2 regions of the Paenibacillus canaveralius genome follow, and region 2 is predicted to be linked to the other one. Evidence: predicted binding sites of a transcription regulator. Region 2 holds the regulator's gene; the other holds the start of a gene.
What was found. The regulator NrdR, encoded in region 2, represses ribonucleotide reductase genes. The targets are predictions, from matches to a motif close to AACACNATATATNGTGTT.
Positions count from the first base shown of each region.

Region 1: the regulator NrdR is predicted to act here: its motif matches at 5,568-5,585, upstream of ABC395_RS07885 (adenosylcobalamin-dependent ribonucleoside-diphosphate reductase).

Region 1 covers NZ_JBDFMM010000001.1:1,675,362-1,691,087, reverse strand. The annotation lists gene ABC395_RS07895 (leucine-rich repeat domain-containing protein) at 1-1,321, shown strand, start outside; gene ABC395_RS07890 (aldo/keto reductase) at 1,469-2,311, opposite strand; gene ABC395_RS07885 (adenosylcobalamin-dependent ribonucleoside-diphosphate reductase) at 2,866-5,490, opposite strand; gene dat (D-amino-acid transaminase) at 6,030-6,869, shown strand; gene ABC395_RS07875 (AAC(3) family N-acetyltransferase) at 7,126-7,944, opposite strand; gene ABC395_RS07870 (lipoate--protein ligase family protein) at 7,978-8,820, opposite strand; gene ABC395_RS07865 (DEAD/DEAH box helicase) at 9,160-10,959, shown strand; gene ABC395_RS07860 (YqhG family protein) at 10,940-11,980, shown strand; gene ABC395_RS07855 (hypothetical protein) at 12,096-13,184, shown strand; gene ABC395_RS07850 (YqzE family protein) at 13,342-13,542, opposite strand; gene ABC395_RS07845 (Bax inhibitor-1/YccA family protein) at 13,887-14,540, opposite strand; tRNA gene ABC395_RS07840 (tRNA-Leu) at 14,715-14,798, opposite strand; gene ABC395_RS07835 (YidC/Oxa1 family membrane protein insertase) at 14,955-15,641, opposite strand; gene ABC395_RS07830 (hypothetical protein) at 15,571-15,726, opposite strand, start outside.
Region 2 covers NZ_JBDFMM010000001.1:1,521,846-1,537,571, reverse strand. The annotation lists gene ABC395_RS07095 (DUF86 domain-containing protein) at 1-215, opposite strand, end outside; gene ABC395_RS07090 (hypothetical protein) at 221-445, opposite strand; gene ABC395_RS07085 (tetratricopeptide repeat protein) at 517-1,182, opposite strand; gene ABC395_RS07080 (hypothetical protein) at 1,385-1,678, shown strand; gene ABC395_RS07075 (hypothetical protein) at 1,810-2,175, opposite strand; gene ABC395_RS07070 (VanZ family protein) at 2,241-2,744, opposite strand; gene ABC395_RS07065 (hypothetical protein) at 2,809-3,156, opposite strand; tRNA gene ABC395_RS07060 (tRNA-Ala) at 3,348-3,420, shown strand; gene ABC395_RS07055 (BtrH N-terminal domain-containing protein) at 3,742-4,722, opposite strand; gene ABC395_RS07050 (PadR family transcriptional regulator) at 4,706-5,278, opposite strand; gene ABC395_RS07045 (Rpn family recombination-promoting nuclease/putative transposase) at 5,502-6,362, opposite strand; gene ABC395_RS07040 (oxidoreductase) at 6,544-7,545, opposite strand; gene ABC395_RS07035 (Lrp/AsnC family transcriptional regulator) at 7,692-8,126, shown strand; gene ABC395_RS07030 (FusB/FusC family EF-G-binding protein) at 8,541-9,197, shown strand; gene ABC395_RS07025 (ribosomal protein L7/L12) at 9,357-9,692, opposite strand; gene ABC395_RS07020 (DUF441 domain-containing protein) at 9,879-10,331, shown strand; gene ABC395_RS07015 (FMN-dependent NADH-azoreductase) at 10,439-11,086, opposite strand; gene ABC395_RS07010 (YuzF family protein) at 11,276-11,479, opposite strand; gene ABC395_RS07005 (hypothetical protein) at 11,514-11,885, opposite strand; gene nrdR (transcriptional regulator NrdR) at 12,072-12,554, opposite strand; gene ABC395_RS06995 (alpha/beta-type small acid-soluble spore protein) at 12,664-12,894, shown strand; gene ABC395_RS06990 (lytic transglycosylase domain-containing protein) at 12,964-13,542, opposite strand; gene coaE (dephospho-CoA kinase) at 13,542-14,135, opposite strand; gene ABC395_RS06980 (MntP/YtaF family protein) at 14,179-14,949, opposite strand; gene mutM (DNA-formamidopyrimidine glycosylase) at 15,013-15,726, opposite strand, start outside.

The sequences.
Region 1 (15,726 bases), 150 kb from region 2:
GCGTAATTTCAAAAAATTACTTTCTACTAATTTGCAAGAAAATAAAATCTCAGATATTTCGCCTTTACGTAATCTGTCTAATCTTGATTTCATAGGCCTTAAATACAATCGGGTTAAAGATTTGAGTCCATTAAAAAATCTAACTCATCTGACCGGCCTTGAATTGACTGGAAATCCGGTTGAAGATTTGAGTATCCTTAAACATTTTCCTAAGCTTAATTTGTTAAGTATCGGTTCTCTTCATATTTCCGATCTAAACTTTCTCGAAAACCATCCCGATCTGAAATGGCTCCAGCTTGAAAACAATCAAATAACCGATATAAGAAGCCTTCAAAAGCTTACTGACTTACAGGATCTTGATCTTTCGAATAATCAGATTTCGGATGTTTCTCCTTTGTCTCAAGCGAATAATCTCGAGTTATTAAGAATTAACCAAAATCGGATTTCAAACATTATACCTATTGTTCAATTACCAAAATTGTCGTTGTTATCGCTTAACGGCAATTCCATTACCGATCCGGAATCTTTGAGCAGCTTACCTGAATTACGTTCTCTATATTTAGGGTCAAACGGAATTGCTTCGCTTCAATTTCTGAAAAGCTTGCCTCCGCTCGCTCTGCTCTCTCTGGACGGAAATTTTATTAGTGATCTGCGTGGACTAGAGGCTCAAAATGAGATCTATCAACTTGATTTAAGCAATAACCAACTTACCGATCTTAGTCCGATTAAATCGCTGAAAATGTTAGATGTCTTGTATTTGGATGGCAATGCTCTTTCGGATATATCCGCACTATCTCAAATAACTCCGAGAAAGATCTCATTGAACAATAATCAAATCCAAGATATACGTTCACTGGATAACCAAACCGATCTGTGGGAAATTTATTTGGCCAACAATCCGTTAAATAAAGGATCCATAAGTAAACTCGAAGATAGAGCTTTACGAGGAGCGGCGGTTTCCTACGGTGAACGAATTTTTGTAAAAATCAATGACGAAGCTCAAGACTATACACAAGAGGAAGCTCCGCAGAATATATCCGGCTCTGTTTATGTCCCCATGAGAAAAATCTTTGAAGCGTTAGGCGCTGATGTTACTTGGGACAGTAACACGCAAACCGTGACGGCTCAAAAATTGGATATCTCTTTAAAATTACAAATCGGATCGAATAAAGCTATAGTAAACGGAAAAGGCACGCTCTTGGAATCTCCCATACAGATAGTGAACGGATCTACTTTGGTTCCTGTAAGAATGGTAAGCGAAACATTGGGAGCACAAGTACAATGGAACTCCAATACAAAAACAGTCCATATCAGACAATAGGCTGGTTAAGAAACAAAAATTTTTAAACATCCTCGTCCATAGGTAAACTAAAACAAGCTGACGCCGATGAAGTATCGACGCCAGCTTGGCTTTTTTCATTTTCCTTTAACGAGTCTTGATCCTACATTTTTAACAAGTTTTTCTTTATTAAAAATCAAAATTGTCCGGGTCTGGACCTACACGGTGATTTTGATTCAATTCATCAATAAGTTTCATATCTTCCGTGCTCAGTTCAAAATCAAAGATGGCGGCATTTTCTACAATACGATGCTCTTTGGTTGATTTTGGAATCGTAATAATACCGTTCTGTACATCCCAGCGTAAAATCACTTGGGCTACGGATTTATTGTATTTGGCAGCAAGGGTAGTCAAAACTTCATTGTCTAAGAGTTCGCCTTGCATTAACGGAGACCAAGCTTCCAATTGAATGCCATGTTTTTCACAAAACGTCCCAAGCTCTTTTTGGGTTAAACGCGGATGACATTCCACCTGGTTGATAACCGGTTTAATTTCTGCGTCTTTCAACAAGTTCTCAAGATGGTGAATTTGGAAATTACTTACCCCGATCGCTTTTACCCGGCCTTCTTTATAAAGGGTTTCTAACGCACGCCATGCTTCTTTGTATTTACCTTCCACTGGCCAATGAATTAGATACAGATCCAAATACTCCAACCCGAGTTTTTTTAGGCTTGTTTCGTAAGCCGCAATTGTCGAATCATATCCGAGATCAGCATTCCATACTTTTGACGTGACAAATACCTCTTCTCTTGAGATACCTGCTTCTTGTAATCCTTCACGGATACCTTGACCTACTCCTTCTTCATTTCCATAAATCGCTGCCGTATCGATACTCCGGTAACCATGCTTGATAGCTGTTTTGACAGCATTTACGAGCTCCGGACCTTCTTCTACTTTAAATACTCCAAGGCCGAATCCCGGCATGTTTACACCATTGTGCAGAGTCACTGTATCTTGTAAATTCTTTATCATTAAAATCCCTCCTAAACCGAGTTATTTATCTATTAAAATTTTGTCTCTCCTTGCCGGCAAAACCTATTATGTTACAGGCTAGCCCAAAAGAAAAGTACGTACTTTTTTGTGCTATAGGTACTTAAAAGTTCCCTTTCCTATTCAATTTCCGGCAATTCCATTTGGAGGGAAATGTTCCAATAAAAAATCCAACTCTCGCCTTCATGCACGTACCGGGTCTGCAGCTATATATTGTTCAATTTGCCGGTAAATATGTACCTTGGTCTATAGACATTGCTTCTGCGAGACTGCGTTTGATATTGCATGAACGAGGAGAATACGTATTGCCGCATTCCCCTCCCATGAAATCAGTGATTGTAAGAGATGTGATCATATGATCATCGAATTTTGGGACTAAAATTCGAGATATTAAACCAGGAAAAGTAGAGTCTGCCAATAATAGTACGCGTTTGGACGATAAAAAAGGAATACTTGAGCCGAGGCTTCAAGTATTCCCGAGAGAGTAGCGGGGGCAAAATGCAATAATAAAGCAGCCCCGCCTACAAGTATGATTTTTACGAGCAGCGGCTGTATCCACAGTTCGTGCAGTTTTTGCAGCCTTCGCTGTTCACGAGCGAGGCGGAACCGCAGGACGGGCACAGGTCAAGCGACGTCAGCCCGGCGGGCGCGGCACCCGCGGAAGGCGCAGCATGACTAAGAGCAGCAGGCTCTTCATGCATGACTTCTTTCGTGGCCGTCACGTAAGCCTCCGCTCCCGTTTCGCCGGCCATCGCTTCCTCATGCATTTCCAGCGCTTTGGCGACCGCATCGGCGATGGACTCGACGCGGTTGGCGCCGAAGCCGATGGCACCCGAACCGCCGATGCCTTTGAGATGCTTGATCAGCAGGTTCACTTTGTTCCCGTGGTCGCCGTAGCGCAGGAACAAGGAACAGACGCGGCCGAGCGCTTCCGCCATGGCGAAGACGTCGGAGCCCGCTTTTCCCACGTTCAAGAAAATTTCGCTCGGCGAGCCGTTCATGTCGTTGATCGTAATATACGCCATACCGAACGGCGTGTTGATTTTATAGGTCGCGCCGCGCAAAATTTGCGGACGGCGTTTATATTCTTTATCGAAGACGTTGCCGGAAAGAGCATCGGTCTGAACGACTGACGGTTCCTGGGCAATTGCCACGGCCGGAGGAGTCTCGATCGGCACTTCAGGAGCAGGAACGGCCGCTTCGGCCTTCGTCTGGTCCTTCTTATCCTTGTCCGCTCCCGTGCTGAGTACCTGTACGTCACGGCTGCCGTCGCGGTAGATGGTCACGCCCTTGCACCCCAGATCGAACGCAAGCTCGTACAGCCGCTCGGTTTCTTCAACCGTGAAATCGGCCGGACAGTTCGCCGTCTTGGAGATGGAGCTGTCTACCCAGCGCTGGATAGCGGCTTGAACGCGGATATGATCCTCGGCGGACAACGTCATGGAGGTCACGAAATAATCGGGCAAGTCCTGATCCTTGTTGGCGTCCTTCCATTCCTGCGCAATCGGCACGAACTGCTTATCGTAGCCGAGGCGGCTTTGGCGGAAATATTCGAAGGCAAAATAAGGCTCGATACCGGTGGATGTTCCCACCATCGTTCCCGTGCTTCCCGTCGGCGCCTGCGTAATAACGGTCACGTTGCGCATGCCGTTTTTGCGGACGGATTCCGTCACTTCCGGATAAACCTCATGCATGTTCTTCATAAAACCGCTCTGCAGGAATTTCTCGGTGTCGAAGTGTTTGAAAGAGCCCTTCTCCCCCGCAATTTCAGAGGAAGCCAGGTATGCTTCGCGTGCCATAAAGCCGTAGATTTTATCCAGGAACTCGAGAGATTCCGGGCTGCCGTAACGGATGCGCAGCTTGATCATCAGCTCGGCCAAGCCCATCGTTCCGAGCCCGACACGGCGTTCGCCCTGCTGGTTCTCACGGTTTTCCTCGAAGTGGTAAGGCGTCTTGTCGATGACGTTGTCCAGAAAACGGGTGGAATAACGGACGGTTTTGCCCAGCTCGTCCCAAGCGACATCGTCATTCTCCTCGTCGTAAAACTTGGACAGGTTAACGGCGGACAAGTTGCATACGCCCCAGGCCGGAAGCCCCTGCTCTCCGCAAGGATTGGTACAAATGATCGGGTTGAAGTACCAGCTGTTGGACATCTGATTGTAGTACTCCATAAACACGACGCCCGGCTCCGCGGAACGCCATGCGGATTCGATGATCGTGTGCCAGACTTCGCGGGCTTTTACGGTACGGTACACTTTTACGGCTTTTCCGAGTTTTTTCCACTCATTGAGATCGCCGTTCCAAACTTCATCGTATTCCGGATCTGTCGTATCCGGGAACACGAGATCCCAATCCAGGTCCTCTTTTACGGCTTTCATGAAACCGTTGCTAACGCAAACGGAAAGATTGGCGTTCGTAATCTGGCCCATCGTCGATTTAACGGTGATAAAATCAAGCAGATCCGGATGCCAGTCGTTGATCATAAGCATCAGGGCACCGCGGCGGCTGCCGCCCTGCTCGATCAGACCGGTCGTATAGCTGAAAAGGCCTCCCCATGATACGGAGCCGCTGGAAGAACCATTCACGCCTTTGACGATCGCGCGACGCGGACGAAGAGACGACAGGTTAATACCGACGCCGCCGCCGCGGGACATAATTTCCGTCATCTCGGACAAAGTCGCCATAATGCCGCCGCGGCTGTCATGCGGAGACGGAATGACATAGCAGTTGAACAGCGTCAACTCGTCGCTGGCATCCGCGCCTGCCGCGATACGGCCGCCGGGAACAAGCTTCCAATCGTCCAGGATGTAACGGAATTTTTCCGTCCATTCCTTCTGTTTTTCCGGTGTCGCTTCTACGGAAGCCATCGCCTTGGCCAGGCGGTCCCACAGCTCATCCGGCGTTTTTTCTATATTAAGAGTTAATCTGTCGATGTTCGACTCGATCGTTTCACCGCTGCGCAGCTTAACGGTCACATTACGTCCATCGCGTGCCGTGATTTCCCCGACTTCCTTGGCCGGAAATTTCGGGTCGTCCTTGGTCAGGACAAGCACCACGTCTCCGACTTTCGTATTGTTCGTGTCCGCATCTTTTAACGCGTAACGATCCAAAAAGATTTTCTCGCTCAAACCTTCCAAACTTTTCCGCTGCATCGTCTTCAAAACGGCAACACCCTCCCAAATCAATGTACCTGCACCGGGAACCCGCACCACTGCGCGTAATTCGCGGTATGTACGTAAGCACTATATATAGTGTCCTTAAAAGATTATACAACACTAGATATTGTGTTACGAATAAACTACGAATGAATTCAACGGGATAATAAAATCCATGAGCTTGTTTTCTCGCTTTTTCTTCGCCTTGCTCTTTATTTCGTTCGCGGTAGTTTTATAAAAAACGACATTTTTCGACAATTTGAAGCGAAAAAAGTACGAGTCCCAGCGCTTAACCGACAACCCTTATGAAAATGTGTTCCTGCCGGTTTCCGTGCATACAGACCAACGGCTTGTTATTGTGTAAGGTATTCTTTCCCCTATATACTATAAACAGATCCGCCGAAAAAAGAAACGGACGTTCGCCAGTTGGGTAATTTTTCGTATTATCCGTACATAAGCTCAACCAACAGGCGCACGACCCGGCCACAACAGCGCTCTACGCATATTCTGGCGTTAGAAAGATGACTTAAAGGAGATCATACCCGATGATGCTTTTCGGAAATCAGCTTGTACCGGACGAAGAAGTCCGGATTTCTCCCCTGGACCGGGGTTATTACTTCGGGGATGGAGTCTACGAAGTATTCCGTATTTACGAGGGACGGCTTTTTGAAGTTCAGGGGCATATGGAACGTTTCAGCCGCAGCATGTCGGAAGTCCGGATCGGACTTCCATATCCGCTTGAAGAGCTGGAGAAGCTTCTGGACCGGCTTGTGAAGGCTGCCGGAATTCCCGAAGGAGTCGCTTATGTGCAGATCACACGCGGCCCGGCACCCCGTTCTCACCCGTTTCCGGGCGCGGCCGAACCGGTCGTGACGGGCTGGTGCTCCCCGTTTTACCGTCCGCTGAAAGATCTCGAAAGCGGGATCTCCGCCATCGTCAGGGAAGACATCCGCTGGCACCGCTGCGACATCAAATCACTGAACCTGCTCCCTAACGTGCTGCTGAAGCAGGAGGCTCTTGACAGCGGAGCGGGAGAAGTGATTTTCAACCGCGGCGGCATCATCACCGAAGCCAGCGCGTCCAACGTGATGATCGTTAAAGACGGTGCCGTGAAAACACATCCCGCCGATCATCATATCCTGCGGGGCGTCACCCGCACGCTCGTTCTCCGGCTCGCCGAGGAGCTGGGCATTGCCGTGCGCGAGGAAGCTTTCACGGCCGAGGAACTCGCAGCGGCCGAGGAAGTCTTCATCACGAGCACGGGCTCCGAAGTCATGCCGGTCGTTCTGCTGGACGGCTCTCCCATCGGAGACGGCAGGCCCGGCCCCGTTACCAGACGGCTCCAGCAGGCCTTCGAAGCGACGATTCCCGCCGGAAGCCGCTGATACCACCCGGACGCCAAAAGCCTCCAAACCGCACTCTCTAGTGGGTTTGGAGGCTTTTTTGAACGGCTGGCGGGAAGCGGAGTCCGGCGCAGCAGCGCTAAGACCGCCGGTTCGGTCGGCGCCTTTGATGCGCATCCGGCCTGCCCGCCTTGTTGCCGGGACTGCCCTTGGCGCGCGAATGCCGATTCCCGCCGGGTAACCGTGCAGCGCGAAAGCGCGGCGTCGCTCCGCGTTAAGCGGGCGGCGGCACTTGTCGCTACCGATTAAGGCTCAGCCATGCGACCGCATAATCGACAAGCGGACGCTGCGGCATCAAGGCCGCTTCGGCCGAGCCCACTCTACCGCGGATGACCGGCGAGTGCCCGACTTCGAAATCCGCGCCCGCCCGCTCAAAATCGTCCGAGTCGATTCCGACATCCGGAAATTCCACCCATCGGCGGACGCCTTCTCCATCAAGAACGGGAGCCCCGTTCTTGATTTCCTTTTTGGAAGCATACGCCGCCCGGTATTCCGCCAGATGGATGGACGTGTTGGAGTCGTGGCCGACTCCCAGCAGCAGCACATGACCATCCAGCTCGTACAGCCGGGCAAGCGGGGAACCCTCACCGAGCCCGTAAGCCAGGGAATGGCCCCCGGTCAGCTTCTGCGCCTGCGGTCCGGCCGCCGCAAACGAAACCTGGGGATGATTGCTGCGGAGAACACCCGGGTACGTTCTGAACGCTTCCGGCACGGCTCCCATAAAATACGTGCGGGTCTCTTCCGCTTTGTAGGCCGGCATCGAGCTGCGGATGACCTCCCACCATTCCTCCGGCACGGGCGGATTGCTCCAAGCCGAAGGCTCCGACAAATCACCGCTGTGCGTGGGCATCATCAGCGTACCCTCCTTGCCCAGTGCGTCACGTAGAGCGGTTATGACCGCCTGCGTGCCCCCGCATACCCAGCCGAGTGAGCTTAGGGAGGAATGCACCAGGAGGGTCATCCCCTCCTTCACACCGAGTTTTCGCAAATCCTCCGCGAGGCTTTCCGCCGTATGCGGACGCTTCCCCGTCCGTTTTATAATCGTCTTGATCGACATCGCACACTCACCTCATTACAAAAATTACCGCCGCTACCGCTTCAGATTCCATTCGCCGGTGCTGTATTTATCGCGCGCAAGCTCTTGCGCAAGCTCCAGCTCGTACGGAGTCAGCTCTCCGTCTTCAAGCTCAATGCCCATGCCTTCGGCCACGCCGGCGCGGAATGCGGTCTCCACGTCTCCCAGCGTTACCGGGGCAAGCCCCGCAGTCCGGAGCAGATCGTTGATCGCTACCGCCTTCTGCACAAAGCTCTGCTTCATCCGCTCCGCAATCCGCTCGTTGGAGAAAAGCAGCAGGCCGAACAACTGCTCGACGTCCAGTTCCAGCAAAATGGAGCCATGCTGAAGCACGACATTCTTCTGCCGCACTTGCGCGCTTCCCGCGACTTTGCGGCCTTCCACCACAAGCTCGTACCACGAAGGTGAATCGAAGCAGGCCGCCGAACCCAGCGACTCGTATTTGCGCTTCTCTTCTTCGGTTGCCAGATTGACCATCTCGGCCGCCAGCCCCAGCTTGCGGAATCCGAGCAGCAGTCCTTCGCTGAGAACACGGTATGCTTCCGTTACGCTCGTCGGAATTCCCGGATAGCGCTCCGAAACGATGATGCTGTAAGTAAGTTCGGCGTCGTGAAGTACCGCCCGTCCGCCCGTCGGACGGCGTACGAATCCGAGACCTTCGCCGGCGACTTTGTCCAGATCGATCTCCTTCCGCGCTTTCTGAAAATAACCGATGGAGAGCGCTGCCGGCCCCCAGCCGTAAAAACGGACCGTAGGCGGGACCCTGCCTTCGCTGTGGGCGATGAGAATCGCCTCGTCAATCGCCATATTTTCAGCCGCCGTCCGGTTGCCCGTATGCATATACCGCCATGTTGTCATGTTCCTCTTCCCTTCTTATCAAAAACGCCGGGCGTGGAGAACCCCTCCCGTACGCGTTGTTTATGAATGCCCCATCATTCCTTTATCATAGCACAGGAGTTCTCCCGATTACATTCGATAGAGCTTCCGCTGAAGTTATAAATGCCCCGGTAAACCGCGGGAGTCCCGGAAATACGAACCCGTTATGAAACCTCCTTCTTTGGATCATACTAGTTACAAAGTTGCAGGCCGGCCGTGCCGGACCGCTATCATTTTTAAGCGGCAAGATAACGAGGGGCACAGGGGACGAAATCAAGCGCCCCGGATAAGGCCCATTTTCGAGAAGGAGGCAGAGCCTAGATGAACAACCAGACAACGGAGCACATCCGCCCTATTCATGAAGGGCTGAGCATGCACACGGATCGGGAATGGTTTCTGGACTGGGAGTCGCGTGTCGTCCGCAACGGCCCCTGGGATAACTGGACCTTGTACCAGCTCGCTTACGAGGCGGAAAAATCCAACCTGATCCACTCCTTCGACGAGCTCCTGTGCCTGAAACATGTAAACGGGATCGAACCCATGACCCACCAGATCGAAACGGCCAAGAAAGTGCTGTACGACATGCGCGGACGGGCCATTCTGGCCGACGAAGTCGGACTGGGCAAAACGATCGAAGCCGGACTCATTTTAAAAGAATACATGATCCGCGGTCTTGTCCGCAAAGCGCTCATTCTGGTTCCCGCCTCGCTTGTCCTGCAATGGGTCCGTGAGCTCAATCAGAAATTCGGGATCGCGGCGGCCGCCCAGAAAAAATCGTATATGTGGCAGACGTGCGACGTGATTGTCGCCTCCATGGACACCGCCAAGCGTGATCCGCACCGGGAAATCGTACTCGGTCTGGATTACGACATGCTTATCGTGGACGAAGCCCATAAGCTGAAAAACAAAAAGACGACCAACTACCAGTTCGTCGGAGAGCTCCGGAAAAAATACTGCCTCCTGCTGACCGCCACGCCCGTACAGAACGATCTTAAAGAACTGTACAATCTGATTAATCTGCTGAAACCCGGTCAACTCGGGGCTCATACGAATTTTCAGGCTAACTTTGTTATGGCCAAAAGGATGCCGAAAAACGAAGGCGTTCTCCAGCAGGAGCTATCCAAAATTATGATCCGCAACAGGCGCGGGGACGGAAATGTCGAGTTTAAAAAACGGATCGTGAAAAATATTACGCTTACGCTTTCTCCCGAGGAGCAGGCGCTTTACGACGGCGTCACGGATTTTATCCGGAGCCAGTATGAACAAAATCAGGGCCAGACGAGCAATACGCTTGCGCTTGTTACCCTTCAAAGGGAAGTGTGCAGTTCCCGTGACGCGGTTTTTATCACCCTGGTCAACATGTTCAAAAAAACGGAAGAAAACTCTCCGGTCCGGGCCAAAATATGGGAGCTGGTCGAACGCATCCGCAGCATTCAGGCGAACACGAAAGCCGAAACCGTTCTGAATCTGATCCGGGAAATCAATGACAAAGTGATCATTTTTACCGAATACCGGGCGTCCCAGGAGTACTTGCTGAATTATTTAAGAGAAAATAAAATCACGGCCGTCCCTTACCGCGGGGGAATGAACCGGGGCAAAAAAGACTGGATGATGGACCTGTTCCGCACCCGGGTACAGGTGCTGGTCGCTACAGAAGCGGGCGGCGAAGGAATCAACCTTCAGTTCTGCCATCATATGATCAACTTTGATCTGCCCTGGAATCCCATGCGTGTAGAACAGCGGATCGGACGGGTACACCGGCTGGGTCAGACGGACGACGTAAGAATTTACAACCTTTCTACCCGTAATACGATCGAAGAGCATATTCTGAACCTGCTGCACGAAAAAATCAATATGTTCGAGCTGGTCATCGGCGAACTCGATTCGATTCTGGAGCGGCTGGAGAAAAAATCGACCTCGCTGGAAAGCTCGCTCTTCAAAATGATGATGGAGTCGCGTTCCGATGAAGACATGCGCCGGCAGATCGACCGGCTTGGCGATTCGCTGTCCGGCATCCGTGAGGAGCTGGAGCCCGAAAACGAAAGGAAAGCCAAAATCGGTTCCATACTCAGCGCCATCGGGCAGAATGTCGGGGTGAACCATGAATACCGCCCAGGTTGAACGCTTTGTCATGCGGTTTCTGGAAGCGTACAACTGCCGCATTATCGAAAAAACGAAGCACGCCGTCATCGTGAACCTCTCTCCGGAAGCGGATAAAGAACTTACCGGCCGCTCCTACTATTGGAGCTTCGTCGAGCGCACCGGAGTCGAACCCGAAACGATGACTTACCGTTTCGTGTTCGATCCGGAAGGGGATGCGGCAGCCGCGGCGGCGTCCCGTCCCGTACCGGCCGGTCCCCGGAACGGGCAGCCGGGGGCCTCTCCCGTGCCGGGAGCCGGTCCGGGGGCTTCCGCCGGTGCCGGTCCGGCCGCCAGCGGGGGAAGCCCGCCCGAAGCGATCCGCTCCGCGGACAGCATCCTCGGGCGGTACTTCGGCACGGCCCCCGCTCCGCCCATCGGCCGGGTCCCCCGCGACGAGGTTACGTTCGGCAGCCGCCGCCTGCAGCAGCTCTTCGCGACCGCCTTGAACAACGGGCGGTTCACCCGGTTGTTCGAGGCTCCGCCGCCGGCACCCGGCAGCCCGGTGCCGGCCCGCTCCGCTCCTCTCACCTACTGCACCTGGATGAATGTAAACTACAAGGTGGAGTATGCCTGCGATATGAAGCGCAGCGAGGTCCACTCCTTGGCCATTCAAATGACGACGGGAGAAATACGCGAGGAGTTTCATCCTTCCATGCTGACAAAGAAGCTCGCGCCGAAACTGCCCGCCAATATTCATCTGCTCGGCGATAACTTGACCCTGTCGAGAGCCGCCTCGATCCTGGAAGATTACCTGGAGCAGAAAATCCGCCGCACCGACCACCGCTGGGCGGACCGCGCCAATCAGGTGCTGGCCGAAGAGCATCAGCTCGTCCGCTTGTATTACGAAGGCATGCTTGCGGCAGCCGAGCCGGAAGCCCGGGAAGAGCTGGAAACCCGCTATGCGGCCCGGCAGGCGGAGGTAGACTGGCAGTACCGGCCGAGAGTGCATGTTTCCGTCATCAATTGCGGATTATTTCATTTAAGGGCGGAGGAAAGGTGAAGATGCGACGAAAGTCGCTAAAAGTTCCTATGGGCCCGCCTACACGTTTTAACAAACTTTTTATCAGGATTGCTTTACACTAGATTTATAGAATGAACGGCAGGCAGGTGAACGAATGAACCGCAAAGCTCTATGGACGGCAGCGCTTCTGGCGCTTGTTGTCTGGCTATCTGCCGGGCCCCCTTCTTTCTCGCAGGGTGAATCCCTCTTCGCAACTGAAGCTGGAGAAGTCTTTGACAGCTTGGAAACACGAACCGAGCCCGAAACCGGACAAGCCTATTTGGACAAAAGGTACACGGTTCTTCCCGGAATCAGACCTGCCGATGTTCTGGCGGACGTTTCGTCCGGTCAGCGGTCTGGTAGTGCTTCAGGCGCATCAAGCAAGAGCCCCGATAAGGTGCTGAACGAACATATTGTCCGCTGGATCGACAGTCTTGCCTCACAAAAAGGCTTCGAATCCTGGAGCCGCGCCCGATGGACAGTCGCTCCTCTCGGACCGGGCACGCACGGCTGGATCGTCCTGTTGACGGACGACGACGGACTTGAAGCAGGCTATCTGATCGTTTCAGCCGCCGAGAACGGCACCCTGCAGCTTATCGAATACGGAACGGGCGAACATCCCCTGTTCAGCACCCGGACGCTGTACCGCATCTTGGTGCAGCATGCCATCATCCCTTCATCCATGTCCTATAAAACTTGGCTGGATACTTCGGAAGCAAGGCTGCAGCGTTTTTATACGGATGCCTTCCATGCGGTCTGGACCGTTCCTGCCGGGAACAATCGTATTCTCATCGATGCCAAAACCGGCGAAATCCGGACCTTCCGGAATTATTCGCCCGCCAGCGCTTCAAGTTTGCTCAGGCTGCATGGCGCAGCCTTTGAACTTATACCCGGAACGCCGCTTGAGGTCCCGCCGCACGATCCTTACGAAGAGATCAGCTGGCTGACCCGTAACGCGCTCCCTATCCGTTCGTACGAAGAGTTGATTCCTTACCTTGCGGCCGGCAAGTCACTGACCTTCGTCTGTGAATGCTTCGACGGCAGACTTACGCTGCCGCTCTCCGTAACGGGCGCGCTGCGCTGGACAGGCGGTGCCGCTTTTATCGCCTTCGAGCAGGAAGGCAGGCGTTACGTGCTTCTGGGCGCCGCGGTTTCGCTGGGAAAGTTTTACCCGACTGACGGTATCTCCTCCTCTTTCCCATAGAAAAGCTTCCCCGGGTTCCCGGAACGGTTTACCGTTTCCTTGAGGAACCTGAGGAAGCTTCTTTTTTTGATATATGCTCTGAATTCTCAATTTCCCGGCAGCGGCACAGGCGAATTCCACATCGCTTTTTTGTTTCAAAGTAAAGCATGCAGAACATTCAGTCTCTGTTCCGGCGTTTTACGGCCTTCACGAGCATGGAGAGAGAGAGGGGAATCATTCCGAACCAGTGGACCGACCAGCTTTCTCTGGTTTCCTTTTGCCGGACGCGCGCTTCCTTTCGTACTTGTCTTGGAGTTTCTATATAGTGAACCACCTGCTCCGTTATATATTTCACAAGTTCTTCTCCGCCTTTTGCCATTGTCAGGTCTCCTTTTCCGCGTAAGGAATGCGATTCTTTAGGTCTAGTATTTCCCGGCTGCCTTTCCGTAAAACCCGCCACGCGCACATTCACGGGACAGGTCTCTTGCAACTCCCCTTCCCCGATGATCCAGACAGCCATCCAAGCAGATCTCGAACACCGTAAGCAATACGGAAACCTTTATCCAGGGATGAGCAAAACGGATCTGGCCCGCAAGTGTAAAATCGCCTGCCATAAAGCCAAAGACAAATAGAGGGAGCTGCCGAGAAGCGGCGCACAAAAAAACGGCTAACGCTCTCAGAGCATCAGCCGTTTTAGGTCTATGTGGTGTGAGCCGTAAGGCCTCAATCGCGGCTGATGCCGACAATCGAAGCGATAAAACGCAGAATATACAGGAACAGGTTAATGAAGTCGAGATACAGATTCAGTGCGGCGAGGGGGACTTCTTCCGCTGCAACGCCTTCGCGGTATTGAGCGACATCATACAGCACCCAGCCGCTGAAGATCAGAATTCCGCCGACGGACAGCAGCAGATTCAGGGTCGAACCGAAGTTGACGAACAGGGAGAGCACACCCATCAGCACAAGGCCGATTGTTGCGGCGAACAGAAATCCTCCCAGGAAGCTGAAGTCCTTTTCGGAACGGGCCGCGTACCAGGCAAGTCCCCCGAATATAACGGCCGTGGCCAGAAAAGCGCCGGACACAAGGTTGGCACCGATCAGCGAACCGTACGACATAATGACCGGGTACATGGTTACGCCCGAAATGGCCGTAAAGGTGTACAGGAACCCGTAACCGATGTTTTTGCCGCGCATACGGACCACGATGGCCGCGACGATCATGACGAGCTCAACGACAATAAACAGCGGGACGATCGACGGCGGGACGATCATGGCACCCGCCAGCATGCCTACGAACGAGATCAGCAGAGAAAGCGCAAAGGTCCGCAGAATGTGTGATAAAGATCCTTGATGGGAATACGTCATCGTTCTTTCCAAATTACAACACTCCTTTTCAATTACTACCCATTTTCCACTTATTTATAAATCGTTATACGAAAAAGGCCGGGCATCCGTTTCATTTTAAAGAAGGTTTTTTTCTTAAAAACTTAAAAAACAAAAAAGCCACCTGCTCCGGTTGACCGGTAGCCAGTGGCTTTCCTGTTTTGCTGATGCGGTCGAGAGGACTCGAACCTCCACGGCTGTTACACCACTAGAACCTGAATCTAGCGCGTCTGCCAATTCCGCCACGACCGCGTGCTTTGTAAGAACGAGATTAAATATATCATGCCCCAAAACGTTTGTCAAACAAATTATTAATCTTTTTTTGAGAAAATCCGACGGAATACATTTTGACCAAAATAAAGAAAGGAAAACCTCTAAGAGGCTTTCCTGTTTTCCTTCAGCTGCGTTTTAATCGTTTACCGTTTCCGGGGCCGGAATTCCTTTATGGAGCAGTTTCTGACCGATGGAAGAGCGGAAAAACAACCGTTCCAGTATCGTAATGACCCCGCTTCCCGCCCAGTATAGGACGAGGGCGGCCGGAGAGCGCCACATTACCGCTAATGAAACGGCCGTGATGACAAGCGGCATTCCCGCCTTAAGCAGCGCTGGCTGAGATGCCGTCTGATCCGGAACGAGGCTGATCAGCATCCCCAGCCATCCGACTATCCCGTACAGTACGGGAAGCGCGTGCGACGGATCGGGCACACCCAGCATTTGCATCCATGGAATCAGCATGGAAGTCATCTGGGCGCCATGCTGAGCAAAATACGGATATAGGCTCATGAAAATGGGCATCTGAATTAGTCCTGCCGCGAATGCAAGCCCAGGTTTGATTCCATAGCGGGAATACAGCCGGAGCATCTCCTCGCCCAGTTTGCCGGATTGGTCCGCATACCGCTCCCGGAGCTGCCGGATGGCCGGCTGCATTCGAATTTGTCTCACCTGCTGCCGGGCGCTGAGCAAATTTAAACGGAATAACAGACTGCGTACAAGCAGGGCAAGCAGCAGGATCGCCAGCCCCCAATCAGTCGTAAAGGCGGCTAAAGCGTTTAGAATAAGGTCCAATAAAGAAATAATAGGTTGTAAAAGTGACATGAAGAATTCCCCCGTTTTTGTGATAGCGGCCATACTGGCAGTAACTTGCAACGCTACAACGGGAGGAATCCGGTTCACCGGAATG
Region 2 (15,726 bases):
CTGCTTGCGTCCCGCATCAGAAAGCCGTCAATGAGCAGGCTGCCCACATCCGTGACCGTTTCGATCGCCAGATGAAGAACGCGCTCCTGGGCCAGATACGTGATCAGGCGCTTGTCGCCGTTTGAGAATGACTGCTCCAGCTCGGTGCAGCCTGTGAGCAGTTCGGGTACGAAAGCGAGTTTTTGCTTGATTTGATCCACATTAACATAATACATGGCGGTTATTTCCGCCTCCTTTTCTTGCTCCATTTCGACCAGGCCAGCATAACGACGAACATAACCACAACGATTATGACCAGAAGTACGCTCTGCATCAGATATTCCATGCTGAGCTTGGACTCTCCGCTATTTCCGGCGGCCGCTGCAATATACATTAGATCCATCTGTGTTCCAGTACCTTTCTTGTCGGCTTGAGCCGCTTTGTTCACTCCACTAAGTGTAGCCAACCCCCTGCGCCCCCGTCAAGCGGAGCCGCAGGCTTCCGGGCGGGCGGCTTCGAAGCGCCTTGCTCCGGGGATTACTTAAAGCGGGCGAGGATGGCCCATCGGCGCTGTTTCCGCCTGCTGTATTTGGGCAGAGATTTGTATACCTCGACGGATTCCCGGAAAGCTTCCTTCGCTTTGTCGGTCCGTCCGAGTTTGCCGTAAAGCAGTCCGAGCCGGTAGTAGGCCTCCACCGAAGAAGACTGCTCGTCTCTGAAACGCTCCAGCATTTCCACAGCCTGACGGGGTTCGGTTTCCGCGAGCGCTTCGCCCATTTGCAGGTAAGGATCGCCGTATTTGACGCGGGGGTTGAGCTCCAGCGCTTTATTCATGTAAGTCAAGCCCTCCTGCAGCTGGTCCATTTTCAGCAGACACAGGCCGATTTCATAGGAAACGTCCGCCGATTCGGACATGACCGGCTCCACTTCGCGCAAATAGACGAGCGCCTCGCGATATTTCCTCTTGTCGATCAGCAGACGCGCCAGTTCAAGCTTCGAGGAAGCGTGATGGGGATTCGCGCGGAGCTCCTGCCTCAGCTGCGAGATACGCCGGTTTCTTTTCAAGGGCCGCAGCAGACTCGGGGAAAGACCGATAAAACGGCGGTCGATGACATACAAAAGAACGAGCAGAATGATCAATGCAAGCAGAGGACTCCGGGTTATGTAGAGCAAGAGCGAGAACAGAAAAAATTTCCCAAGCAAACCTATCTCTCCTTCCGGCCTTTTCTTTCGCACTTTATCGTACCATATTTTTCAAAAAACCTCATGAAATTGTTTGTGTGACATTGTTGTGACAGCCATATGCGGGGCCGGGACATTTTTCCTGGAGGAGGTGTGTGCAGGGGGCCTCTTTTTAGTATAATTAGACTCAGCATTCTCACGCAGAAAGGATTTCGGTCTGACTATGAATGAACAACAAGCGCGTAAATGGAGTGTTATGCGGCGCAAGGGTCCGGGCATGTACGTTATGCTCAACTTCGCACTCCCGGTAGGACTCCTGCTGACGGCTCTGGTTTCGCTTCTGGAATACTCGCTGGCGGGCGAGCTGATCGGGATCTGGCTGCCGATCCGGCTGATCGTGTTCTGTTTTCTCGGTTTCTTTATCGGAATGTTCCGCTGGCAGACGGTGGACAAGAAGTATCAGCAGGTTGCGCCCAAGTACGGATTGCCCGTTCAATTGGAAAAAAACTCGAAGTAAACCTCAGCTGGGGGTACTTGTACCGCGCGGTGCTGGAACAAAAAAGATCGCTTCTTCGTCATCCGGACGGAAAAGCGATCTTTTTTACAAGCCGGAATTTGGGAAAGGCCGGGCGGAATCGCCCCTCACATTTAAGAGAAGCCTTCCTCAAGCTCGCGCTTGACGTCCCCGTGTTCCAGCAGACTTGCTTCAAGCTGGTCTTTTTGCAGCCCGTACAGATTGGTTGAGCTGTAAAACAGCTCGGCGGTAATGTCCTCATACGCGTCATGCAGATTGTTGTTGTACCAGTCCAGAGCCAAATCGGCGTCGTTGCGGTAAACCGGGCCCAGCTTGAAGGACGCTTCTCCGGTATTGTCCGGGGCCGATGCCCCATAGGGCTTTTCAAACTTGGCCAGCAGCGGCTTGTCAAAGCCCTCTACCGCAAATTCGACATCGGCTACTTGAGTGTCTTTGTGGTTTGTAATCCGGGTTACTCTGGCGTGCTTAATGTTGGTCATCGCTCTCTCTCTCCTGTCTTTGGCATCCTATCCTTTAGAAGGTAGTATGCCCGGAGGAGCCTATTTTATCGGCCTCGAACGTTGCCGGACCGGATCAGCCGGACGGCCGCGAAAACGGCCATAACCAGCAGCACGCCCGCGCTGTCCATTCCCACGTCAATGGCGTGTCCCGTACGCCCCGGTACGAAGCTCTGATGCCACTCGTCGGATGCCGCATACAGCACGGACAGCAAACCGCCGGTCAGCCATGCGGTCCGGAATGGCCTTTTCATCGCCAGCAGCGTGCGGATCCAGAGAAAAGCGAGCAGAGCGAATTCCGATACGTGTCCCGCTTTACGGATGATGAATTCGGCGAAATCATACGGCTTTTTGTACGTGACCAGCCCGCCGTCGTAAGTAAATTCCACCTGCGGAATCCACTGCCGGAGCACATCTTCCTGAACCAGATCACGAAAAAAAGGCCGCATATCCTGTTCCTGGTACGTCTCGGCGGATTTTGCGAAAATAAAAGTCATCCAGACCAGCGTCGCGGCCAGCCACCAGCCATACGTGCGTAAACGCGGCTTCATGTCTTTGTGCCAGCCTCCTTACACGAGCTGCCTGATAATCTCCCAACTGCCGAGCAGCGGACTATCAGGTGTCCCCGTATTCTTCTTCGTAAGTTTTTTTGCGTTTTTTGGCCCCTTCGCCCGATGCTTTTCTTCCGATACTCACCAGTGCGAAAAAGTCGATGATGATGACATTTAAATAGCCCAGCAGGAAAAACGCGTTATGAAACAGCACACTGTAGGCGTCATCCGTAATACGGGCCCACCAAAGGCAGACCAAAACCGTCATCACCGTATTGAAAAGGGTCGAAATTCCGAAGGAAAGCCATAGTTTACGGGTGCGCCGCATCAGGACGATGCCCATGATCAGCGTGATTCCGAATATCAGGATCGTAAACACCCAGTAGAGCGTATTATTCGACAATAGGACCACTCCTGCCAAAAATTACGTTCCGGCGGAACGCATACTGACCTAAGGGTAGCATGAAAACGCGGAGGTTTACAACAAAGACGGATCGGCGAATACGTCAAAAAAAGTACTTTTTCGGCGGTCTGAAACTTTCATGCGGCTTGTCTTGCTTTGAGCCCGGGATCTATGTATAATACAAATCACGGGTATAATACGGGGCCTTAGCTCAGCTGGGAGAGCGCATCGCTGGCAGCGATGAGGTCAGGGGTTCGATCCCCCTAGGCTCCATATAAAACAAAAAGCATTCTTCGGAGTGCTTTTTGTTTTTGGAGCCAGCGGGGCCGAACCCCGAGGTTCAGTCCGCGCGCACAAAGTGAGTGAATAAGCTTCGAAGCCATACGTCCAACGAAGGAGCACGGCGTTTGAATCTACCACTAGGATGCTGCGCCGAGTTAGCTTCGTCAGCCGTTTCAATCAGAGATTCGAACATCCCCCTAGGCTCCATATAAACAAAAAAAGCACTCTTCGGAGTGCTTTTTTGTCTATATGGAGCCAGCGGGGCCGAACCCCGGGGGTTCAGTCCGCACGCACGGGTTTGGAGAGAGGTATTCACAACAATAATTCCACGGCTGTGCGCTCTTTATCCGCTATCTCAAGTAAAAGCTTCGACGCTCGCAATAGCTCTTGATAGTCACCTGTTCTGCCCGCACGGTCGATCGACGCAGAAACACTGACCCACATCGGAGCTATTTCCGAAAACAAACTATGGGCTTGTTCGATTTTCCGCTCTTCCAACAGATCGGCGCATTCTCTCAAAAAATCCCGATACAAATTCCGAAACAAAGCACCGCCGGTGCCCGCCCGCTCCATCAGCAACGCGGTCAGACATAGATCATGTTCGATATTGTTGCTGCGGGAAGGCCATTTCGAGATTTCATCGCTCATTTTTATGATGCCTTTATTGCCAATATTGCGAATGGGTGGGTTTAGATAGTCATACGCATTCTTGGACAAGGATTCGCGTATAGCGGGAACGAGCGGAGGTAATTCGCCGACTGGTTCGAGTGTAAAAGAACGATTTCGGGAACTCATGGGCCCCTTTGCGTTTCTGGCCGCGGCCAAACTGGTCAAGCTCGTTTTCACCTGTCCGCCCTGTTGTCTAGTGTCCGCCATGTAGGCGTGTTCTTCACTGAAGCCGTGTAAGACCGCATAGTGACCGGCAAAATGCACTTTGTTCGTGAAATAATCTAAGTAATAGGAGTCTAATTTCAGCCCAACCGGAATTCCGCGTTCGATGCAACCCCGTACGTTCTTCCAAGCCTTGTCGACGGACGACGTTTCTTGAATTTTGACGGTCAAATCAAGCCGGTTGGCGAGGTTGTCAATCAATGCGTCAGGTTTTACCCTTCCTCCGATAAACGGAAATTCCATTCCCTTCGAGTCCCAATAGATGAATCCAAGCCCTTGCCCGAGTCCGAAAAGCATCGGTTCAGTTAGTTGGACCCCAGCATGCTGCAGTAAATTGCCGATGGCGGTCGTCTCGCAATGTTCGCCCTGATAAGGAACAAAACCTTCAATGATTTTTGTCATGTAACCCTCTCTCTTCCGACAATTCATTTATTAGACGGACAACAAACGCCTGCTCGTTCTCGATTAAACTTATCGGATGCAAGAACAGTGCCCTTACGTTCAGCGGCATAGTGACACCGCCTTGTGATTCGTACTTTTGGTTAATGTTCATCGAAATTTGTGCAAGGAAATCCAGCCGTTTCCGTAAAGCAATGATAGCCTCGTCTTTCCCTATATGAGGCAAAGCAGCCAAACCGAGATCGAAGCGGTTGTCGCGTTCCCTTGTTGAAGATAGGCTGTCAAGGATTTCATTTCTCAACTTGGCCATACCAGCATCGGTGAGGGAAAACCGGGTCGGCATGGGTCCCTTGCCGGATTTCCCGTCGGATTCATCGGGTACGATCCAACCTTTATCGTTCAATTTCTTCAGTCCTGTATAGATCGAAGTCGTACCGATATTAGCCCATTCTCTATAGCCCCGCTGATCGACTAGCTTCTTGATATCGTACCCGGAAGCTTGACGACATTCCGCGAACATTTGCAGGAGCATGAATTCGACATTCGAAATTGTGTGCATGGAGGCCCCCCTATATTTTTTATTACATGCATGTAATATAACATCTATGTAATATAAGATCAATAACAGAGACTGCCGGATAAAAAATACAAGCGCGTATTGCGCTACCATGGCTCCATATAACAAAAAAAGCACTCTACGGAGTGCTTTTTTTTGTCTTACATAATAGTTGTACATAAGACTTTTTGAAACGCCGGCTCTTTTGGCCTAGAGTTCATTCCCTCTATTGTACCGATTTCAACGATTCCACTTCAGCTTCAGATAAACCGCTGGCTTTGGCGATGACTGAAACCTGCAAACCCAGATCAAGCATATTTTTAGCGATTTCGACGGCTTTCTTATGTTCGCCTTTAGCCATGCCCTTAGCCATGCCCTTTTCCGTCGCCCATTCGATCATGGATGCTTCATCGTGCAAATACTTTTGCCGTTCTTCATATAATCGGCGGGCTTCCCGGTCCTGGCTAAGAAACTCCAGCGTATCCATGGCTTTTTTCAAAGTCGGTTCATTCATCTGCAGCACCTCCCAATTGGATTTATCCACACCTTTCAAGAACAGCAGCCAATTGATCAGACCGCCTTCAACCGGAGCCGACTTATCGTCCAGCTTGGAAAGCTCCATAAAATGGACTTCGATATCGTCACACAACTCCAGCCCCGTGTGATCTTCCCTCAAGTGAAAAACATTATGATACCGGTCATTGGAAATAAACGAGTAGTTTAAAATATTTATCGTGACGCACTTCTTCAATTCCTTGTAGGTTTGACCTTCCTGCAGCTGTCCGGAGTAACGCTTGCTCCAGTAATAGAGCGTCCTTTTTTCGATATCATATTTGTTAAAAAGCTGCATCTCGATGTTAATCAGTTGACCTTCGGCCGTTTTCGCCCAAATGTCAAAGATGGATTGCTTATCGAGCGGAGCATCCTTTTCCGTATAAGGATTAAGCAGAACGACCTCGGTCAACGGCGGCTCGCCGGACTCCGCAAAAGTGCGGTTCAAAAAGGTCAGCAGGACATCTTTATTTTCTTCACTGCCAAAAATCCGTTTAAAAACAAAATCGTTCCGGGGATCCAGTAAATCCGGCATACGGTTATCCAACTCCGTTTCTTTTTATTATACCATGCTTGGCTTGCTTTTTTGCATGATTCCGGCATTTTTCCCACTATTAGCGTTCTATCGTCAAAATAAAAAAGCACTCTGTCGCGAGTGCCTTTTTAGCTGGGAACGTTTTGTCGTATAGTTTCACTTGTCGCCCGGTCCGCTCCTCTTACCCGACATTTCCCGCCGTTTCCCCGACCCTCAACAACCCTTCCGCGTAATCCGGATTTTCCAAAAGAGGGCGGCCGATCGCGATAACGTCCGCTAAACCGTCCTCAAGGATGCGATCGGCCAGGCTCCGTGTATAAATTTTCCCGACGGCAATGACCGGTATCTTGAAATGCTGCTTAATCGCGGCCGCATGAGGCAGCTGATACGCGGTGTAGACGTCACTCGGCTGCACAGGAAGAAGCCCGCCCGAAGACACGTGGATCGCGTCCAGCCCGGACTCCAGCGGCTTTAACATACGGGCCCATTCTTCCGGGATCAGTCCTCCTTCACTGTAGTCGGTGGCCGAAATCCGGACGATGACCGGATAGTCTCTGCCGACCTCTTCCCGGACCGCACTGAGAACTTCCCGCAAAAACCTCGCTCTGTTCTCGGGACTTCCTCCATAGGCATCGGTCCGCTTATTGGACAAAGGCGATAAGAACTGGTGAATCAGAAAACCGTGCGCGGCATGAAGCTCAATTCCGTCAAAACCCGCTTCTTTGCTGCGTTTTGCCGCGATACGATACTCTTCGATGATGCTTCGGATGCCTTCCGCCGTTAGCTCTTGGGGCGTGCCGTATTGATCGTCGAATGCAATCGCACTCGGCGCGACCAACGTCGTCGTAACATCCGGCGACGATTTCCTGCCCCCGTGCGACAGCTGTATAAAGACGGGGGTTTGGCGGGCATGAACAGCCTCCGTCACTTTGCACAGCGGCCCCACGTGCCGTTCCGTATAGATGCCGATGTCGTTTGCCCACAGTCTTCCGTTCGGAGACACGGCCGTGGATTCCAAAATGACGAGGCCCACATGCTTCGCTCTCCGACCGTAATGCTCTATGTGATGTCCGGTCGCAAACGCTTCGGGAGTTCCTTTATACTGCTGCAGCGGCGCCATGATCAGCCGGTTTTGTAAAGTGATTCCGCCGATAGTTACCGGATCATTTAATCTCATTGTCATCTCTCATTCTCCTTCGCGATTGATTAATGACATTTTATAATGGTTTTCCCATTCTTCACATAGTATCATTAAGCGATATAAGCCCGTATAACTAAATTATGAAGTTTTATGATCTCTTAAACCTTTAATACTGAGGTGAACGATTTATGGATGTGATTGACTCGAAAATTTTATCTTTGATGCACGAGAACGCACGGATTCCGATCTCCGAGATGAGCCGGATAATCGCCATGTCGCAGCCGGCCGTAACCGAAAGACTGCGCAAATTAGAAGAACAAGGAGTTATTACGGGCTACCGCGCCAAGCTTTCGCCTCCGAAGCTCGGCAAGCAGACAACGGCATTCGTTTTGTTCAAAACGACCGACTGCAAAGGCTTCGCCGCTTTCAGCGAAAAATCCCCGGAGATTGTCGATCTCTACCGGATCAGCGGGGAGTACAACTTTTTAATGAAAGTGTTAAGCGAAACGACGGAATCGTTGACCGGCTTTCTCGATGAATGCAGCGCCTACGGATTTTCAACGACCTTAATCGTGCTTTCGACCGCTTTTGAGGATAAAAGCCTCATAGGAAGCGGCCTGTAAGTTAGCCTAATCGTAAAAATGCCCGGCTCATACAGTCCCGGAATGGTTCGAGCAGTTAACTGCATCCCATCGTTCAAGCCGGATCATCCAGTACGCCGCTCTTTGGCGTTTTGTTTAAGTGTAACGGTCCCAATCCCGGTTTTTCGGCACTTGGTAAATTCTTTTTATAGATGATTTCGGCATTGCAACGATGCCCGTGTGACTTTATAATGGTCGGGTAAGAGGAGGTCGGTACAAATGGCAAATCACTTTGCCGGTACAAGATACGGCTCATGCGAAGCCTGATTATGGGGCGATACTTTGCATGGGCGGACAGTTCACGATAACATTGTCGCCCGAAACAGCTTATATCGTTTCTAATAATGGGCTTTGCACTTATTTTTTAGCTTGAACAAAAAATAAGGGGCTGAAAGCATGATTCAACCATTCATTAGAAACCATCAATATAATGTCATTAAAAAGCAGAGTCTTCTGCTGCAGAAAACCCACGAAACCGTTTCCGATCCGAAAGTCGTGGCATCGGTAAAAGCCAGCGCTCCGTTCAAACTGCTTGAAGCATTTCCGGACGCAGACGGCATTCAAAAACAACTTCTTGAAAAGATCTCGGGACTGCGCACCGCAGAAGATTTCAAGCATTATCCCGAATCGCTGGAATCCTACTTGGCACCGTTTCCGGCATTGACGGCAAAGCAGATCGCCAAGCTTTTTCCGAAAAACAAGAAACTGAAGATACCCGACTTGTCCCAAATCGACTACCGCTATGTCACCTACTTGGGCTGGACCGATATCGCGACGAATAAGTTGTTTCTTATCTATCCGTTGAACGGGAAACTGGTCGGAATCGAAGGAAGATATACACCGGCGAACAAAGGCGTATGCTTTCTGTGCAACAAGCACGAGGAAGTCGCGTTGTTTACCGCGGTAACGAAATCAAGGCCCGCGAAGGCCTCTTCCGATTACTACAAGGCAATCGGGAACTACCTGTGTGTGGACAGTACCGTCTGCAACGAGAACATCACGAACGTCACCGCCCTCGACAAATTTGTCCGGGAAGTGGTTGGCGAGTCGTAAACAAGTGCCCGTAAGCATGGAAAAAGGCGCAGCGGATCAGACATTCCGCAGCGTAATAGGTAAGCGCAAAGCTAAGAGCCTGCCGGTAACGGCAGGCTTTGTTGATTTCCCGGGAAACGCCGCCGCACTGGCAGGGCAGGGCGGGATCACGCCTGTAACCTAGCCGCGCTCCAGATTTTCCACATAATCCTTGGCCTCTTTCAATCCGATCCCTAATTCCATTCTCACTAGTTTGATCGCTTTGATTTTATCGCCCTGTGCGAGCATATGCTGCACTCTTTCGTCAAGAAGGGAGTTTTGTGCCGAAGCCGACTTATCGGGCCGAGGGTCCTCTGCCGGTTTTAACCGGTTCACCGTCGTACCTTCCGCCCGCCCTTTCAGCCATTCCAGATCGGATTGGATATCGTTAATCCGGCTTTGCAGGCTGAACACTTTAATGAGCAGAAGAAGAGCGAGAATGAGTGCCCCGACCGCTACCATTTCAATCGTTTCCATGGAAATTGCTCCTTTCACAGGGGGCCCGTTTGGATAACCCGCCCTCGTATAGGGAATTATACCATATCCCTTCAAGCAACTTATCACAGCGGTAAGCGGCTTCCTTTTTACCGGTCCCTTCCTTGTTGATGCGGCTTGAATGCTATACAATGGAAACAAAAAAAAGACCCAAAGGGGAATCCGACGATGGCCCAAGTGGACATGCCTTCCATCCTGCTGCTCGGTTTGGCCCTTCTCGGGCTGCTCAGCAGCAATTCGACCGTTACGATTGCCATGCTCGTTCTCCTGCTTCTGCGGGTGATGAATGTACATCAGGCCTTTCCCTTTTTGGAAAAGTACGGACTTACGATCGGCGTCGTCGTTCTCACCATTGGTGTAATGACGCCGATTGCCAGCGGCAAAATGCCCGTCCAGACTATTCTCCAGTCCTTTATGCACTGGAAATCGCTTCTGGCGGTCCTTATCGGAATCGCCGTTGCTTACCTGGGCGGCCGGGGCGCTCTTCTCATGACGAACCAGCCGAATGTCGTGGCCGGGCTGCTTATCGGTACCGTCCTCGGCGTTGCCCTGTTCCGCGGCGTTCCCGTGGGCCCTCTGATTGCGGCAGGACTGCTCTCACTTCTCATCGGCAAGGGCTGAGATGAACCTGTACACGGTTCCCTTCGTTAAGGCCGCATCAAACGCAAAAAAACTGCCCTTCGCAAGAGGGCAGTTTTTTGTTTATGGGAACACCGCAAGAGGGAAGCTTATACTCGCGATGGGGTTTTCGCAAACTTAGCGGCTGCTTCCGCCGCTCTCGCTTTGGCACCCTGCACAAGCTCCTGCGCTTTGTCCGGATAAGCCGCAATCCCTTCCACATAGACATGCTCGTAGTCCGTAATTCCGACGAATGCCATAATTCCCCGCAGGTATTTGTCGGTAAATTCAAAGTCCGCGGCCGGGCCTTCGGAATAAATGCCTCCGCGCGCCTGAATGTGAACGACTTTTTTGCCGTTCATCAAGCCTTCGGGACCGTTTGCCGTATAGCGGAACGTTTTACCCGCGATCGCAATGTTGTCGATGTACGCTTTCAGCATGGGCGGGTAACTCAAGTTCCACATCGGAGTGACGAACACGTAGCCGTCGGCGGACAAAAACTGCTCCAACACTTCATTCATCCGGTTGATAGCAGCCGCTTCCGTGTCGTTCAGCGCTTCTCCCGCACGCAGTTTATCCCAGCCGTTCAGGACATCGGCGTCGATCAGAGGAATATGATCTTCGTACACATCCACCCGTTCCACTACAAGCCCGGGATTCTCCCGGACGGCCGCCTCAAGAAAATGTTCCCCGACCTGAAGACCGTAAGAGCGGTCAACGCTTCTTGGATTCGCAGTGATATATAATAATTTGTTCATTTTGATTTCCTCCTAGTCTGATTTCGAAAAATTCGTTCTCGCTAACTTGTATTCAATAACTTACTTTATGTAAGTATATTAGCACGACCACTTTCTTTTGTAAAGCAGCTATATTAAAATTTTTAACTATAACTACTTGCCCATAAAAAAACCGCCGGTATCCGGCGGATGTTATGCTCCGATAAAGTTTTACTCCGGCATGACCCAAATAATTTGAGCCGTCCGGATAAAAAATCTCTTGCCGTCCTCTTGAACCACCACATGATCCGGTTTCACATCCGCCAGAACGCCCCGGCTGCTGCCGCGAACCGTTTCCACCACCACACCCCGGCCGACAATCGTTCTGAGCGTCTGATACACATAAGGATCGATCATGAAAAAAGGCTGCGGCACCGCTACCGGAGCGCCTCCGGAAGGTACACCCGCTTCAAGAGCGCCGAAGCCATTCTGCCCCGGTGCCCCGCCGGCCGATCCAGAGAAGCCTCCCTGAGGGAAAGGAGCCGCCCCCGAGACTGCCCGTTTGAAATCCCGGAGGATATCCAGCCTGACCGGACCAGCCGCCGTCTGTTGAACCGAAGCTCTCCGGGTAAGCCCCCTGCGGCGGATAAGTTCCGGGCAGCCCTCCCTGCGGCTGCCCCTGACTGCCCTGGAGCTGATTGATCCCTCCGCCGAAAGGTGCCCCCTGAAGCGGATAATCCGGCAGCTGCGCCTGCCCCTGCGTGATCTTCGTGTAATCCGTAACCTCGGGTTTCCCCAATCCCCACGGGACTCCCTGACCGTTTCCTTGTGTAATCGACATGTCGTCGCCTCCTTTGCCTTTTCACCCTGAAACATATGGCCGCTGAGCCGCCGATATGCCTGTTGACCTTCGGCTAATTGGCGGGAATTAGGGGCATATGCCCGTCCTTCGTCCATTTTCTCGGCAAAACGGCAAAAAAGCTTTCCTCTTATGAAAGAAGAAAGCCATGCCGGCATGTACGAACCTCTAGCCGTCCGGCTTCAAAGCGTTCAGATTCGTTTTGCCTAAAATCTGTTCCAGTTCCTTCAGGAACATGTTGATATCTTTAAACTGCCTGTACACCGACGCAAAGCGGATATAAGCCACTTCGTCGACCGGGTAAAGCTGCTCCATCACCAGTTCTCCGATCCTCATGCTGTCCACTTCGGCATGCGCCATGTTCCGGACCTGCATTTCAACCTCGGAAACGATCTGTTCCAGCCGGTCCACGGAAACCGGACGTTTCTCGCAGGCTCTGATTAACCCGCGCAAAATCTTGTCGCGGTTAAATTCTTCGCGGCTGCCGTCTTTTTTGATTACGATAAGAGGCGTTTCCTCCACCATCTCAAACGTTGTAAACCGCCGCTGGCACTTCTCGCATTCTCTGCGCCGGCGGATCGACTTGTTATCGTTGGCCGACCGCGAGTCCAGCACTTTCGTTCCGTTGTGCTCGCAAAACGGGCATTTCATCGGGACTTCCTCCTCTCGGTCCGGTTTATTTTCCTCCCAGATGTTGCTTGTTATCAAGCTTACAAAAACGCACATAATAGTTCTACCAACGACAAGGAGGTGAACAGAAATGGGTGCAGGACAATCTCGCAACAGTAACGTACTGGTTGTTCCACAAGCTAACCAAGCTTTGGATCAGCTGAAATACGAAGTTGCCCAAGAGCTTGGTATTGCGATTCCTCAAGACGGTTACTACGGTAACATGGCTACTCGTGACACGGGTGCAATCGGGGGTCACATTACTCGCAGACTGGTGCAAATCGCCGAACAACAACTGGCCGGTCAAGGCCAAACCCGCTAACTTTAGCGGAACCCAAGCAAGACCGAAGTATCGGACCCGGCGGCTACACCCGCCGGCTCCGGTGCTTCTTTATTTGGTTCCGGCGCTTTGATTCCATTCCTCGCCGTAAAGCTTCTTAAATTTTTGCTGATAGTAAAGCACTCTTTGTACATAATGCCGGGTTTCGCCGAACGGGATCTTGTTGATGGTCTCTTCCGTCCCGTCCCAGACTCCGTTGTTCTTCCACTTGCTGACGTTGCCCTGACCCGCGTTATAAGCGGCGATGGAGTAGAGCCAGTTTCCCTTGTACTGCTTGTTCAGCCACGCCAAATACCAGGAGCCGAGCTGGATATTGTGTTTCGGATCGCGGAAATCGGCCGATTTCGTATTGGATGTTTCCCGGATCCATTCCGCCGTATCGGGCATAAGCTGCATAATGCCCACGGCTCCTTTTTTGGACTCCCGATCGTGGTTGAAGTTCGTCTCCACTTTGATAATGGCGGCGATCAGAAAAGGATCGACCTGATACTGGGAAGCATTCTGCCGGATTTCTTCACGATAGTGAATGGGATATATCATCTGCCCGATAAAGAGTCCGTTGCTGAACAGAAGAAACACAAATCCGAGCAGCAGCAGGGCGAATACCCGCTTTTTCCGCAGAAGCTTCATTACAGCCCCCTTTGAAGCCAGAAACGTTCGACAAGCCTCTCCGTCTGCTCCAAGGTCCCCGAATTGTCGATACAAATATCCGCGAGCTCTTTTTTGCGTTCAATGGGCCACTGGGCCGCAAGCCGGGTTTCCGCCTGTTCCAAGGTGAGCCCGTCCCGCTCCATCAGTCTCCTCAGCTGAACTTCTCTCGGCACATAAACGACCATAACGAACGAGAACATGCTTTGCAGTCCCGATTCATAGAGCAAAGGCACGTCCACCACGACAAGCTTGTCCGGAAATTCACGCTCCGAGGCGGCCATTCTTTCTTTCATGAGCGCGCGGATCGACGGATGCAAAAGCTCCTCGAGCGCTTTCCGCGCTTCTTCGTTTCCGAAAACCGTCTCACCCAGTTTTTTACGGTGAAGCGAGCCGTCCGGCAGCAGTATATCTTGTCCGAAACGCGCGGCGACCTGTGCCAGAACGGGGCTCCCCGGTTCTACCACTTCGCGCGCGATCCGGTCCGCGTCTATAAGAATCGCGCCGCGGCGGACAAGCATGGCCGAGACCGTGCTTTTGCCGCAGGCGATACCTCCCGTGAGTCCTATATTCATTTCACTCGACTCCCACGTCAATCACATTTTTTAAGAATAACAGCTACAGCAGTTTCGATATGCCCATCAGGATCAAGACGACTCCCGGCAGCACCGACACTTTACGGATCCAGCCGAGCCCTGAATACTTGTAGCCGATTTTCAGGCCGAAGTAAATAAACAGCCCGCTCGTTACCACGATTACCGCCGAAGTCAGCAGCGGGGTGTATCCGATCAAAGCGGCTCCGATTCCCGCGCCGAAAGCGTCAAGGGACAGCGCGATGCCGAGCAGCGTCGCTTCCGAAGAAGAGATGTTGCCTGACCGGTCCACGTCGGCCGCCGAAGGCGTACGCAAAATCTGAATCACGAGTCCCAGTCGCTTGATCTCGATCGAGAACATCCGCGGCTCCCGCTCCGGTTTTATTCCTGACGCCGCAGGCTCGCGGACCGCAACCGGACTCGACGGAAAAACGGCTTCAAGCCGGACCTTTCCGGCCGGTACCGCCGCCGTTTCGTTCACCGTCCCTGTATGTTCCTTTTCTTCACTGTCTCTGTCACTGCCCTGCTTCTGTGCCAGAAACTGAACGAGCGCCCAGATTCCGATGCCGATCAGAATGACTGCACCAAGCATCCCGGCATAGTGCGGAGACAAGTACTTCGACAGCCATACACCTAAACTCATCGAAATGCAGATAATGATTCCCGAACAAAGGGAAATGATCGCGAGGGACGGGAGCGGGATGCGGATTTTACGCAAACCGTACATCATCCCCACCCCGAAACCGTCCAAACTGACGGCCAGAGCCAGAATCAACAGAGAAAAAAATGGAAGCACGCCTCATTCCTCCTACCTGCGTTCTCTACTCACTTATCATATGGAGGGGTAGGAGGAGTTGTGCTAAAGCCGCTTCTTCGGCGTGCTGCGCGTTTTCTTGAGAGGCTGGCATTTCAGGCAGAAATGCGTGCCCCTCCCGCCGACGACCGTTTTCTCGATGAGGCTGCCGCAGTTTACGCAGGGCTTGCCGTTACGGCCGTAAATGTTCAGGGAATGCTGGAAATTTCCCGATTCGCCTTGACCGTTTACATACGATTTGATGGAAGAACCCCCGGCTTCGACCGAGCTTTTGAGGGTATGGACAATCGCTTCGTGAAGTCTCTGAAGCTCGGTGCGGGTGAGCGATGCCGCCTCTCTCTCGGGATGAATCCCCGCCAGAAAAAGCGCCTCGTCTACATAAATATTACCGAGTCCGACAATGTATGCTTGATTGAGCAGCAGCGGTTTGATCTTCGTGCTCCGCTTGCCGATGGCCTGACGGAACGCGTCGAACGTAAAGGACTCGTCCAGCGGCTCGATCCCCAGCTTATGAAGAGGCTTGCTGTTCAGATCTTCCTCTCCCGCGAAAAGATGCATCGTGCCGAACTGCCGCACATCGCGGTATCTGAGTTCGGTCCCGTCCGTAAAACGGAAAATCACATGCGTGTGAGGTTCCACCTCGTCTGAAGCTTCATAAAGGCCGTAACGGCCTTCCATCCGCAGGTGGGACACTAACACGCCGTCATCCAGCAGGAAGCGCAAAAACTTGCCTCTGCGGCTCATACCCTGAATCGTCTG